2 regions of the Streptomyces sp. NPDC058145 genome follow, and region 1 is predicted to be linked to the other one. Evidence: riboswitches for the same ligand, from Rfam matches in the RefSeq annotation. Region 1 holds a riboswitch; the other holds the start of a gene.
What was found. A riboswitch is a leader RNA that binds a small molecule or an ion and turns the genes downstream of it on or off. The one in region 1 is predicted to bind cyclic di-AMP.

Region 2: it holds a riboswitch for cyclic di-AMP, as region 1 does, so the genes downstream of both, ACFVVO_RS06350 (M23 family metallopeptidase) here and ACFVVO_RS01645 (C40 family peptidase) in region 1, are expected to answer to the same signal.

The regions. Positions count from the first base shown of each region.
Region 1 covers NZ_JBHVUH010000001.1:330,761-334,395, reverse strand. The annotation lists gene pcrA (DNA helicase PcrA) at 1-1,909, opposite strand, end outside; cyclic di-AMP (ydaO/yuaA leader) riboswitch at 2,193-2,364, shown strand; gene ACFVVO_RS01645 (C40 family peptidase) at 2,372-3,466, shown strand; gene ACFVVO_RS01640 (tellurite resistance/C4-dicarboxylate transporter family protein) at 3,539-3,635, shown strand, end outside.
Region 2 covers NZ_JBHVUH010000002.1:551,029-554,663, reverse strand. The annotation lists gene ACFVVO_RS06355 (M16 family metallopeptidase) at 1-1,341, shown strand, start outside; cyclic di-AMP (ydaO/yuaA leader) riboswitch at 1,587-1,750, shown strand; gene ACFVVO_RS06350 (M23 family metallopeptidase) at 1,763-2,518, shown strand; gene ACFVVO_RS06345 (GntR family transcriptional regulator) at 2,719-3,414, shown strand.

The sequences.
Region 1 (3,635 bases):
CGCCGTCGCCGTCCTCCTCGTCCGGGATCTGGTCGGAGTCGGCGACCAGCGCGACCTGCTCCAGGAAGTCGGCGAGCGTGCCCGTCTCCCCCTCCGCACGCTCCTGCTCGAACTCCAGGGCCACCGCCGCGAGTTCCTGGAGGTTTTCGATGCGGGTCTCGTCCTGCGGGTCGGTGGAGTTCTGCAACTCGGCCAGGTAACCGGTGCGTTCGAGTATGGCCTCCAGCACGGTCGCCGGTCCGGCGCCGGACTCCACGATGGTCCGCAGGTCCTCCATCAGCGTGTTGAACCGCTTGACGGCGTTGGTGGAGCGTGCGGCCATGCCGTAGGCCTCGTCCACGCGCTTGAGCGCCTGCGGGAAGCTGATCTTCTCGCGCTGGGAGAGGGCGTCGATCATCGCCTCGGCACGGTCGCCGATGCCGCGCTTGGGCACGTTGAGGATGCGGCGCAGCGGCACCGAGTCCTCGGGGTTGGCGAGGACACGCAGGTAGGCGAGGACGTCCCGGACCTCCTTGCGCTCGTAGAAGCGGACGCCGCCGACGACCTTGTAGGGCAGGCCGACGCGGATGAAGACCTCTTCGAAGACACGGGACTGGGCGTTGGTGCGGTAGAAGACGGCGACGTCCCCGGCCTTCGCCTCGCCCGCGTCGGTGAGGCGGTCTATCTCGTCGGCGACGAACTGGGCCTCGTCGTGCTCGGTATCGGCGACGTAGCCGGTGATCCGCGCGCCCTGGCCGGCGTTGGTCCACAGGTTCTTCGGGCGGCGGGACTCGTTGCGCTCGATGACCGCGTTGGCGGCGGACAGGATGGTCTGCGTGGAGCGGTAGTTCTGCTCCAGCAGGATCGTCGTCGCGTTCGGGTAGTCCTCCTCGAACTGGAGGATGTTGCGGATCGTCGCGCCCCGGAAGGCGTAGATCGACTGGTCCGCGTCGCCCACCACGCAGAGTTCGGCGGGCGGCAGGTCCAACTCGCCGGGGGGTACGTCCTCGTCGTGCTGCCCGGTGCCCACCAGTTCCCGTACCAGAGCGTACTGGGCGTGGTTGGTGTCCTGGTACTCGTCGACCATGACGTGCCGGAAGCGGCGGCGGTAGTGCTCGGCGACGTCCGGGAAGGCGCGCAGCAGGTTGACCGTCGTCATGATCAGGTCGTCGAAGTCCAGCGCGTTGGCCTCGCGCAGCCGTGACTGGTAGAGCGCGTAGGCCTGGGCGAGGGTCTTCTCGAATCCGTCGGTGGCCTGGGCGGCGAAGTCCTCCTCGTCGATCAGCTCGTTCTTCAGGTTGCTGATCTTGGCGCTGAAGGACTTCGGCGGGTAGCGCTTGGGGTCGAGGTCGAGGTCGCGGCAGACCAGGGCCATCAGGCGCTTGGAGTCGGCGGCGTCGTAGATCGAGAAGGACGACGTGAAGCCGAGCCTCTTGGACTCGCGCCGCAGGATGCGCACGCACGCGCTGTGGAAGGTCATCACCCACATCGCGTTGGCGCGCGGGCCGACGAGCTGCTCGACCCGCTCCTTCATCTCACCCGCGGCCTTGTTGGTGAAGGTGATCGCGAGGATCTGACCCGGGTGCACGTTCCGCGCGGCGAGCAGGTGGGCGACGCGGTGGGTGAGCACGCGGGTCTTGCCGGAACCCGCGCCGGCCACGATGAGCAGCGGCGAGCCGGCGTGGGCGACCGCGGCGCGCTGGTTGTCGTTCAGCCCCCGCATCAGCGCGTCCGGGTCGATCACGGGACGCGGGGCGCCGTCGCGGTAGTGGGCGTCCCGGTCCGGCGGCACGTCGAACTTCCCGCCGAACAGATCGTCCGGAAGGGGCTCCGGAGCGTGGTCGTCCTCGGGCGGCGGCGGGGGCTCCTCCGCGTGCCCGCGAGGGGCCTGGAGGTCCGCCAGGAAGCTGTCGTCAAAGAGGCTGCTCATCGCTCTACGAGTCTAGGGGGCCGCACCGACAACCGGTCCCGGCACCGGGAAGTCGGCGCCCGTGAGGTCCGCGACAGCACACGGCACCGGCGCGTCGGCCATCGCGCCAGGAATGCGGCCGAACCCCTCACCCTGCGAAAGCGCCTTGTCACGCCCGTATGAAACCGGCCCCGGGTCACGGAAATGTATCGGACATATGGCACAGCAACCTTCACAGGAGTCACACGAGTTGGCTAGGTTGCCGTCAGGCCGCACGACCCCTACCGGCGAACCTCGCCGGGCCGCGCGGCCTCCGCCGAGTCCGGTGCGCCCCTCGTGGCAGCCGGAGCCGGGGACCCACCGTTCCTGGGGTGAATCGGCCGACTCCCGCCCGGGACGACGCCGTAGGGCAACCCTTCCGAACCACCCGCCCGAACCCGACAGCTAACCCGGTAGGCGGCATGTTGGAAGGAGTCGCCTCCCTTGGCGTCGCACCGCAAGCCGGGTCCCCCGGGGACCCGTGGGACGGGCATCCGCACCCCCGTCCTGGCCACCGCCGCCCTCACCTCCGTGGCCGTCCTGTCCCAGACGGCCGGGGCCGCTTCGGCCTCCGCCTCCTCCGCAGGCGACGGCAGGCCGAGCGTGGAGGAGGTCGAGAAGAAGATCGATGAGCTGTACCGCAGGGCTGACCCGGAGGAGGAGCCCGCGGCCGTGCAGCGGGCTCGCGCCGAGGTCCCGCGCGCGGAGGCCGTCCGGCGCCCGGGGCTGTTCACCAAGGCCCGCGAGGGGCTGGCTCCGTTCGCCGCCGCTCCCGAGACGGCCGGCTCGCTGCTCGCGGAGTACCCGGAGGACCACTTCGCCCAGAGCCGGCTGATGAACCGGCTGGCCTCCCGGGTGAAGGGCGCGGCCGAGCGCGGGAAGGCCCCCAGGGCCCCCGAGGCGCCGGCCGCCGCGCGGTACGACGTGAGGACGGCCAAGGCGGCCGTCCAGCACAAGCTCGCCACCGCGCGCGAGCTGCTGTCCCGACTGACGGCTCCGGTCGCGGCCCCGGCTCCGGCTATGGCTGCGGTGCCGGCTCCGCATCCGGCTCCGGCTCTGGCTTCGGTCCCGGCTCCGCCCTCGGTCCTGGCTCCGCCTTCGGTCCCGGCCCGGGCTCCGGAGCGGCCGCGGTCCGCGGCGCGGCCGGTGAGCGTGCCGCCCGTCGCCCCGCTGGCCCCCGTCACCAAGGCCGAGAAGGCCATCGCCTTCGCGCGCGCCCAGATCGGCAAGCCGTACGTCTCAGGTGCCAGCGGGCCCGGTTCATACGACTGCTCCGGCCTCACCCAGGCCGCCTGGAAGGCCGCGGGTGTCACCCTGCCGCGTGCCGCGCGTGACCAGGCCGCCATGGGCACCGCGGTCCCGCTCGCCGACGCGCGCCCCGGTGACCTGGTCTTCTTCCACGAAGACAGCAGCCATGTGGGCCTGTGCACAGGCGACGGGACGATGATCCACGCCCCGCGGCCCGGTGCGTACGTGCGCGAGGAACCGGTCCACCTGGCGGGCGAGTCGGTCGTCCACCGGGTGGTGCGGCCGGCCTGACGGTGCTCTTTTCGGGCCCCGCGCGCGCGTGCCCCGCGAGCGCGGGCGCCACCGCTCCCTAGCATCGGGCGCATGCCCATGCCCGGCTTCTCTGGTCTGCGTACATGGTGGGCGGGGCGTCCGCCGGCGGCGGGGGCAGCCGTCATGGCGAGCGGCATCGTGTCGGTGG
Region 2 (3,635 bases), on a different contig from region 1:
GAGGCCAGGCCCTGGGCGTTCCCGGCCCCCGAGCGCGGCACGCTGGACAACGGCCTGACCGTGCTGCGCTGCCACCGCCCCGGCCAGCAGGTCGTCGCCGTGGAGGTGCTGCTCGACGCGCCCCTGGACGCCGAGCCGTCCGGCCTGGACGGCGTCGCCACGATCATGGCGCGGTCCTTCTCCGAGGGCACCGACAAGCACTCGGCCGAGGAGTACGCCGCCGAGCTGGAGCGGGCCGGCGCCACGCTCGACGCGCACGCCGACCACCCCGGCGTCCGGCTCAGCCTCGAGGTGCCGGCCTCCCGCCTGGCCAAGGGCCTCGGCCTGCTCGCCGACGCCCTGCGCGCCCCCGCCTTCGCGGAGAGCGAGACCGAGCGGCTGGTGCGCAACCGGCTGGACGAGATCCCGCACGAGCTGGCCAACCCCTCCCGCCGCGCCGCCAAGGAGCTCTCCAAGGAGCTGTTCCCGGCCACCGTGCGCATGTCGCGTCCGCGTCAGGGCACCGAGGAGACGGTCGAGAAGATCGACGCGGCCGCGGTCCGCGCCTTCTACGACCGCCATGTGCGTCCCGCCACGGCGACCGCGGTCGTGGTCGGCGACCTCACCGGCACCGACCTGGACGCCCTGCTCGCCGACACCCTGGGCGCCTGGTCCGGCACCCCCGCCGAGCCGCGCCCGGTGCCGCCGGTGACCGCCGACGACACCGGCCGTGTCGTCATCGTCGACCGGCCCGGCGCCGTCCAGACGCAGCTGCTCATCGGCCGGATCGGCCCCGACCGGCACGACCGCGTGTGGCCCGCCCAGGTGCTCGGCACCTACTGCCTCGGCGGCACGCTCACCTCCCGCCTGGACCGCGTCCTGCGCGAGGAGAAGGGCTACACCTACGGCGTGCGCGCCTTCGGGCAGGTCCTGCGGTCCGCCCCGGACGGCACCGGCGCCGCGATGCTCGCCATCAGCGGTTCCGTGGACACCCCGAACACCGGCCCGGCGCTCGACGACCTGTACAAGGTGCTGCGCACCCTCGCGGCCGAGGGCCTGACGGACGCCGAGCGGGACGTCGCCGTGCAGAACCTGGTCGGGGTGGCGCCGCTGAAGTACGAGACCGCGGCGGCCGTCGCGAGCACCCTGGCCGACCAGGTCGAGCAGCACCTGCCCGACGACTTCCAGGCGACGCTGTATCAGCAGCTCGCGGCCACCGGCACCGTGGAGGCCACCGCGGCGGTCGTCAGCGCCTTCCCGGTGAACGGCCTGGTGACCGTCCTCGTCGGTGACGCCGCGCAGATCAAGGAGCCCGTGGAGGCGCTCGGCATCGGCGAAGTCACCGTCGTCGCCGCCGAGTAACGGCCGGACGGCGTCACGCGCGCGTGGGGACCTCGCGGCCGACGGGCCGTCAGGTCCCCGTCGCGTGCGCGGTCCTTCCTGAAACGGGTGAGCCGCCCTTGTTCAGATGTCCGAATTGAGGCGGAGGTTGCCTGTCTGCCCTGTGGGATGCGCTACAAAAGCCCGGATCCGTTTGGGCGGCGAAGACCGGGCCGCTTAGCTTCTTCCGGGCTGTCCGTCAGGCAGTGCGCCGCGCCCGCGGCACCGGACAGCCATCGCCGAGTCCCCGTACGGCGCGAGCCAGGGGAGCCGGGGACCCATCGCAGTCCCTGGGGTGAATCGGACGCCCGCGCGCGAGCGAGGGGGTCCGTAGGAGACCTTCCTGCTCCGAACCCGTCAGCTAACCCGGTAGGCGAGAGGGAAGGAAAGGACCAGCCACTTCATGGCGTTCATGTGCGCCTCCGGGAAGCACCGCAAGCCCGGCCGCGTCAAGCGCACCACCGCCCAGGCGGCGGGTGTCGCAGCCCTCACCACCACCGGTGTCATCGGCACCCTCGCGGCCTCCCCGGCGCTCGCCGCCGAGAAGCCCGTCGAGCAGACCGGCCTCACGCCGGTGATCAGTGTGAGCGACGAGGTCGCCGAGCAGATCGACGAGCAGGCCGCCGCCCAGACCCAGGCCGCCGAGCGCAAGGCGGCCGAGGAGGCCGCTGCCAAGGCGGCCGCCGCCGAGGCGAAGAAGGAACGCGAGGCCGCGGCGCGCGCCGCCCGCGAGGCCGAGCGCAGGCGTCTGAACGCCTTCGTCGCCCCGATCGTGCACTCGTACGTCTCCACGGCCTACCAGGCCAGCAGCTCCCTGTGGTCGTCCGGCTCGCACACGGGCATCGACTTCCACGCCGCCAGCGGCACCTCCGTGCACGCGGTCGGCGCCGGCACCGTCGTCTCCACCGGCTGGGGCGGGGCGTACGGCAACGAGATCGTGATCCGGATGGCCGACGGCATGTACACCCAGTACGGCCACCTGTCGTCCATCGGCGTCACGGTGGGCCAGAAGGTCGTTCCGGGCCAGCAGATCGGCCTGTCCGGCGCGACCGGCAACGTCACCGGCCCGCACCTCCACTTCGAGGCCCGGACGACCCCCGAGTACGGCTCGGACGTCGACCCCATCGCCTACCTCCGCAAGCACGGCGTGCACGTCTGACATCTCCCGCACGGACACCCGAAAGCCCCGGCTCACCCAGCCGGGGCTTTCGCCGTTTCCAGCGATGGCCGCCGGACCGGTTGGCCAAAAAATATGCATGGATTCCGGGCCGCCGTCGGAAATTCCGCTCCTTTGGAATAGAGTCACGGATCAACACGTCCATCGTCGGCGTTTCACGGGGATTAAGGCGGAGGTCGGTCATGCGTATTCCGGCGCACTCGGTGTGCACGGCGATCCGGGACGACATCGTCGCAGGTGTCCATGGGCGCGGCGGCCGGCTCACCGAGGAAGTCCTGGCCCGCCGCTACGGCGTCTCGCGCGTCCCCGTTCGTGAGGCCCTGCGCACCCTGGAGGCGGAGGGCTTCGTGGTGACCCGGCGGCACGCGGGCGCGTGCGTGGCCGAGCCGACCGAGCAGGAGGCCGCCGACCTGCTGGAGATGCGCATGCTCCTGGAGCCGCTCGGCGCCTCCCGGGCCGCCCAGCGGCGCACCGAGGCCCACCTGAAGGTGCTGCGCGGCCTGGTCAGGCTGGGGCAGGAGCGGGCCAGACGGGGCAACAGCGAGGATCTGCGCGCGCTGGGGGGCTGGTTCCACGAGACGCTCGCCCAGGCCTCGGGCAGTCCCTCGCTGACGTCGATGCTGACCCAACTCCGGCACAAGATCGCCTGGATGTACGCGGTGGCGGCCCCGTCGAGCCCGGTGGACTCCTGGGCCGAGCACGGCGCGATCGTGGACGCGGTGGCGCGCGGCGACGGCGAACGCGCGCGTGCGCTCACGGCGCTGCACACCGAGCGGGCGACGGTCGCGCACCGATGGCGCTTTTCCGGCGGCGAGGGCCGCCCGGACCGCGTGAGGACTTCGCAACATGCTGTAAACATGTCGAGCCCGCGGCATTAACACGGGCACCGTATACAAAGAGGAGGGAATTCGATGGCGGGTATTTCCGCTGCCCGGATTTCCCGCGTTCCTCAATTGCCGGTGAAATGGCGGAGCCGTGGCGCCCGGGCCCGGGGGGGCCGGGCCCCCCGGGTAACGGGCCATATGGGGCGCGGGGAAACCCGGCCGCGGCAAAAAAACCCCACACAGGGCCGCCACGGGGTGTTAGGTGGCCGGGGTTT